Regions from separate parts of the Thalassotalea sp. LPB0316 genome, predicted to be linked through region 2. Evidence: predicted binding sites of a transcription regulator. Region 2 holds the regulator's gene; the other holds the start of a gene.
The links. Region 2 encodes LexA, which represses DNA repair genes until DNA is damaged. Its sites were predicted from a motif close to TACTGTATNNNNATACAGTA; they were not measured.
Positions count from the first base shown of each region.

Region 1: the regulator LexA is predicted to act here: its motif matches at 1,612-1,631, upstream of LP316_RS00575 (DNA topoisomerase III).

Region 1 covers NZ_CP062946.1:125,811-129,239, forward strand. Annotated here, with positions in the region: gene LP316_RS00565 (transglutaminase-like domain-containing protein) at 1-422, opposite strand, end outside; gene LP316_RS00570 (AraC family transcriptional regulator) at 503-1,543, opposite strand; gene LP316_RS00575 (DNA topoisomerase III) at 1,668-3,429, shown strand, end outside.
Region 2 covers NZ_CP062946.1:569,163-572,591, forward strand. Annotated here, with positions in the region: gene LP316_RS02540 (flotillin family protein) at 1-335, opposite strand, end outside; gene LP316_RS02545 (YqiJ family protein) at 361-993, opposite strand; gene LP316_RS02550 (hypothetical protein) at 1,127-1,528, shown strand; gene lexA (transcriptional repressor LexA) at 1,609-2,223, shown strand; gene coxB (cytochrome c oxidase subunit II) at 2,625-3,429, shown strand, end outside.

The sequences.
Region 1 (3,429 bases), 440 kb from region 2:
TTGTCGAATGCAGGCGTTGCTTTAACCCATTTACCCGCTAAAAACAAATCGACATAACCGTGCATTGAAAAGACATCGGTTTTCAGTTGTTCGAGGAGTTTTGGATTTGCTAGATGATTTTTCACATCGGCTAAACCTATTCTTGCAGGTATCCCAACCTTTCGGCACAAGGCGATCATTAAAGCACTCTTGGGCAAACAATAGCCTTGGTGCTGGTTAAAGCAAAATTCAGCGGTTAAAGTCGGTGCACCATCAAACGCCCCTGTTGTGTCGTAGGCAAAATCATCGCGCACAGCATAGTAAATCGCTATCGCATTTTCGATAGCCGAAACATTTGAACAGATAGGTAAGCTATCAAAGTAATCGACAACTTTTTGGTCTTTATAATTAAAATAAGGTGTTGCCTGTAAGTATTCGTTCATAACCACGTATAACCAAGATCTAGCCAATTTTATTGATTATGCCTTAACCAATAGGCAACAACATGACAGTTACATACAAATCACTGAGCTTTACTATCATGCTGGCTTGCTCTTTGCGGATTTTCTCGATATTGACTCGGGGTAACGCCAAACCACTTCTTAAAGTTTCGATAAAATACGCTCACTTCAGAAAAGCCTAATTGCGCTGAAATTTGTTGATTAGTTAACTTGGTTTTGACCAAATAATAAGAGGCTTTTTGCTTGCGGACTTTTTCACGAATATCTTTAAAGCGAGTGCCCTCTTGCTTTAAGCCGCGAATTAAACTTTGCTCACTGCAAAAGAAATGCTCAGCGGCATGAGGTAAATTGGTTTCACCGATGTATTGGGCATCTTCCAAGTATTCTTGCACTTTTTTCGTCAAACTCATGCTTGATTGATAATGCGACATTAAACACTGCGGCGCGTTAATTAAAAAGGTCTGCAAGCTATCAGGTGTTTGCTTAACTGGCATATCAAGTAAGCTATTATCAAAGTAAATAGCGCTTTCTTCTCGCTCAAAGTGCACTTGAGTTTTAAACAAGCCAGGAAGATAAGAGCTAGCATAAGCAGGCGAAAAATTAAGTGTAAGCTGCGACAACTCGATTGGCTTATCAATCATCCAGCTCAACCAGCGCCAAATAATACAACTGGTAAATATAATAAAATAATTATGACTCGCACCTGTTGTGCCCGCTAAATTAGTGTCGAACACCAGCTTAGATTGTTGCTCACCGATATCGAGTCGCCAGTTAATCTGCTTACTCAAAAGGCGGTAAAAATTACACGTGCGATGAATCGCTTGTTTGAGTGTTTGGCAGGTAATACAGGCATAGGTCATCATGCGAAAGCTGCCAACAGGTAAGCTGGTACTAATACCACCAAAAGACTCATCGTCAATGGCGACGACACTTTGCTTGATCATTTCGGCAAAGCCATCGGCACTTACATCCTTGCCCTCACTGGTAAAAACCGTTTCAGGTACCGAAAATTGCTGACAAATTTGTTCAATCGAGTAGCCTCTTTTTTGGAAGTCACGAAAGTGCCAACGAACAAATGGATTGGGGATGAGAGCTTGAGTCATAACAACGTCAAAATATAAAACATTGCCGGTAGCTTATCATAGCTTTAATTTTGGCTAACAAACTATTTAACTGTATAAAAATTCAGTATATGATAGAGCAATTGATAAAAAGTAACGTGTTATTGTGAATTTATATATTGCCGAAAAGCCCAGTTTAGCAAAAGCAATTGTTGCTGCCCTACCTAAGCCTCATAAAAAACAAAACGGCTATATTGAGGTTGGCAATGGCGATATTGTGAGTTGGTGTATCGGCCATATATTAGAGCAAGCTGAACCACAAGTTTACGATAGTAAATATCAAAAATGGCATTTCGAGCATTTACCGATAGAGCCGCAAACCTGGCAATTAGTACCGAAAAAAACCAGTAAAACACAGCTGACAATTTTAACTCGGCTAATAAAAAAAGCTTCAGCTATTATTCACGCCGGCGACCCAGATCGAGAAGGCCAATTGCTAGTTGATGAAGTGATTAATTACGTCAATATTCCGGACGATAAAAAACGCTCAGTTCAGCGCCTGCTGATCAACGATTTAAACTTACAAGCAGTAAAAAAAGCACTGCAAAACCTCAAATCTAACCAAGATTTTATGCCGTTATCGGTTTCGGCACTTGCTCGTTCACGAGCCGACTGGCTTTATGGTATAAATCTTACACGAGCGTTAACGATCAGAGGACAAAAGTCAGGATTTAATGCGGTGTTATCGGTGGGGCGAGTACAAACACCGGTGCTTGGTTTAGTCGTTGAGCGAGATCAACAGATCGCGGATTTTACGCCCCACGATTATTACGAGGTCTTGGCAAAGCTTGCAACCTCCAAAGGTGAGCAATTTTCGGCTAAATGGCAACCGAGTCAGGCGTGTGAGCCTCATATGGACAGCGAGCAGCGCATTATCAATAAAGCACTGGCTGAACACGTAATTACCCGCATAACCGACCAGCAAGCGCTAGTCACCAAAGCAGAAAATAAAGACAAAAAGCAAGCACCGCCACTGCCGTATAATTTATCGGCATTACAAATCGATGCCGCCAAACGATTTTCGATGAATGCAAAACTGGTATTGGATATTTGCCAAGTGCTGTATGAAAAACACCAACTGATCACTTATCCAAGATCAGATTGTCGCTTCTTGCCAACCAGCCAATTTGGCGAAGCGAAACAAATTATCGCTATGCTCAGCCAAGCAGAAGAGCCTCTAGCAAAAGCTGCTAGCCAAGCCGATGCCAGCATAAAAAGCAAAGCTTGGAACAATGCCAAAGTAAGTGCTCACCATGCGATTATTCCAACCTTAAAGTCGGTGAATTCAGCTAGCCTTAACAACTTTGAGAAAAATGTCTACCAACTGATTTGTCGTCAGTATTTGGCTCAGTTCTACCCTCACTTTCAATTTAATGAAATCGCACTTGAGCTCGACATAGCGGGTGGATTATTTTCAGCTAAAAGTACGAAAACACAAAACTTGGGGTGGAAGCAGTTATTTAATGCTAACAATGAAGAAAAAGAGCAACTACCATTATTAAATAAAGGTGATGTACTTCATTGTGGAACCGGTGAACTGATCACCAAAGCCACACAACCACCCAAACCATTTACTGATGCAACCTTACTAGGGGCAATGACCAATATCGCTAGATTTGTTCAAAACCCAGAGATCAAAAAGCAATTAAAAGAAACCGACGGTTTAGGCACAGAAGCGACACGCGCAGGCATTATCGATTTGCTCTTCAAACGCCAGTACTTGAAACGGCAAGGGAAAAGTATTCACGCATCAGATCTTGGTCGTGGCTTTGTTCAAGCACTGCCTAAAGAAACGACCTTGCCAGATATGACCGCACATTGGGAGTCGTCACTCAATTTGATGACGCAAAAGCAGTGCAGTTATCAAG
Region 2 (3,429 bases):
TGATGTGGAGCAACTCGCAGATAAAAGTCGGCTTTAACGTCAACACGCATACGATCTTTTGTTATCAAAGCATCCTTTTGTGTTTTTTCTACTTCGATGCGCAGGGTATTCATATTGACTGGAATAGTTTCATGAAGCACTGGCAAACAAATGGCGCCGCCATCCTTCACTACTTTCTCTCCACCTAAGCCCGTTCGAACAAAAGCGATTTCTTTAGTCGCCCTGACGTAAAGTTTGGCAAAGATTAAGCCAATGGTAAAAAACGCGAAAACAACGACACCAGCCATAATTAAAATGAACTGGGTATTTGAGCCATCCATATTGATCTCATTCATATTATTTTTTCCTTAGTACTACAGTTTATTTAAATGGAATTGCTAACCAATGATTCTCAGTCTTTTCGACCAAGATGATTTGCTCTCCCTGATTAAAAATTTGACCATCCAATTCCGGTGCCACCAGAACATAATGCTTTTGGTTGAAGCTATCTTGAACAACGGCTTCTGCTGGATTATTTTTCGATGCTTTACCTAAAGTAACAGTGCCAATTAAGCCATTTAAGCTATCAACAGATACCGCACTCGATTCATTCTTTGGCATTAGCCTAGCTAATGGTTTAGCTAACCATTTTGTTAAAAATATAGAGGAGGCAGAAGCAAGTACAAAAGCTAACCATTTCGGTAGCACTTCGTCAGAAAATTGAATAGAAAAATAATTTAGCGAAAGGCCAGCAATACTAAAGGAAGTTAGAATCACGATCAGCCAAACTAGCACGGGTAATTTATTGATACACAACCAGCTCAATAGTTTTGACAATCCTGTCTGAGATATATCAGCATCAAGGTTAATGTCTATCGGTAGAAGGTCGTCAAAAAGATTGACTAAGCTAATCCCTAGTAAAATACCCAAGCCCTCTAATAAGCCAATGACGGCAACTATTACTAATGCGACAGTATATAAGGTATTAAAATCTAAGAATAAAAAATCTAACATTTGTCTACATCCTTGCAACTACATGATTGGTATCCTTACCCATTAGACATAATATGTCAAGCAAAGCTTGCCTAAAGAAGCTTTCGTTAAATATACTTGCACTAGACACATATACTTATAGTTGTTTGTACTGATGACTTTCCGAAGTAGATCGAGACGACAAAAGCCATACCAAATCAAGAAAACCACTATTCGCGATGATTTTATCGATAAGCAAATCTTAGCGATCCACAAGGCCATGGCGAAGAAAGTATTGGCTAAACCTGAATTAATTGAACAAGTCAAAGCTACGCTAGAGCAAAAACGCGAAGACGGCCGCATGGGATATGGTGCTTATTTAACCTGGTTTAGTTTGCTCGATATTGCCCCAAACGATCCCGATGCCTTTTATCAAGGCGTGATCGAGTACGACAAGCGAATGCGAAAATTGCGCAGAAACACGCCTTTTGTAAACATTTTAACGGAAGATGAACGACAAAAAGCGATTGAGCTTGATGCCACAGGATCGCTCGATGATTACAACTTTATGTTGTAACTCAACATTTAAGCTTGCGTTTGCCATTTTGGGCTATATACTGACAATAAATACACCACTGTACGAAACAACAGGTTAATATGCGCGAGTTAACAAAGAGACAAAGTGAGATCTTTGAGTTGATCAAAGAGTCGATAAACGCCACCGGTATGCCGCCAACGCGCGCGGAAATCGCTGAACACTTTGGTTTTAGATCAGCTAATGCAGCAGAAGAGCACTTAAAAGCGCTCGCCAAAAAGGGCTACATCGAAATGTTACCTGGCACGTCCCGCGGTATTCGATTAGCTGACGAGTTCATTGAAGAAGAAGGATTACCATTAATTGGCCGAGTCGCCGCTGGTGAACCAATTTTAGCGCAAGCGCACGTTGAAGATACCTACAAAATTGATGGGAATTTATTTCACCCAAGTGCAGATTACCTACTTCGTGTTAATGGTGAAAGCATGAAAGACATAGGTATTCTCGATGGTGATTTACTCGCCGTTCATACCACTCAAGATGTAAAAAATGGTCAAGTCATTGTTGCTCGGGTAGAAGACGACGTAACCGTCAAACGCTTTAAACGCGAAGGAAATATTGTCTACTTACACGCTGAAAATGAAGACTTTGCCCCAATTAAAGTCGACTTAGCTCACCAAGCATTTCACATTGAAGGGTTAGCAGTTGGTGTAGTTAGAAACGCCGACTGGATGTAACAAGCTTAAATTAACACTACATAATAAATATAATGCAACAAGCCAACCACAGTGTTGGCTTTTTTGTATCTTAATTGCCTTTTAACCCACCAAAACACGACTAAATATTAAACACCTCACAAAACCCACATTAGAGTAGTTACTCCACTGAAATTATTAAACTTTTTTTAATCCTTTCGAAAAAAAACGCTAGACCTTGATTAAAAATTAAGTAATTCTAGATTAGAAAACACCCAAAAATTAATCGTTATTACAACTATAAGATCGACGCAATCGCGCTAACAATTCTATTGCGTCACCCAGAAAATAATAAATAAGCAGAACTTAGCAACAGTGATCTGTGTTTTACGCTTCAAACTGAGGGCTGTTTCTTGCTTTAAAAAAAGAGGGAGGGATGTCGAGTGAAAAGACGTAACCTGGGTTGGCTGTTGTTGGGAAGCATACTTTCCAGTTCAGCTTGGGCAGATAGCCAATTAAACCTTACCAAAGGTGTAACGGCCGTCAGTCAAGAAGTATACGACCTACATATGTTCGTTATGTATATATGTACGGCAATAGGTATCATCGTATTTGGTGCGATGTTCTGGTCGATGTTCTTTCATCGAAAATCTAAAGGCGTCAAGCCAGCAACCTTTCACGAAAGTACCAAAATTGAAATTCTTTGGACGGCAATACCCATTGTTATATTGGTTGCCATGGCCATTCCGGCAACCTCTACCTTAATTAAAATGGAAGATAACTCAAATTCAGATATCACCATTCAAATTACTGGTTCGCAATGGAAATGGCACTACAAATACTTTGACCAAGACATTGAGTTTTTCTCTGTATTAACGACACCAAGAGACCAGTTTGACAACCGTGTTGGCAACGCGCCAAAAAGTGAAAACTATTTGTTGGAAGTTGATAATCACCTCGTTATTCCCGTTAATAAAAAAGTGAGATTTTTGATCACCTCAGACGATGTTATTCACTCGTGGTGGGTGCCTGCGTTTGCCGTCAAGCAAGACGCCAACCCGGGCTTTATCAATGAAGCGTGGACAATCGTCGATGAACCGGGCATATACCGCGGCCAATGTGCTGAGCTGTGTGGTAAAGATCACGGCTATATGCCCGTTGTTGTTGAAGTGAAAACCGAAGAGGGTTATGCCCAGTGGCTTAAAGATCAAAAAACATTAATTGCTGAACGCAAAGCTGCTGAACAAG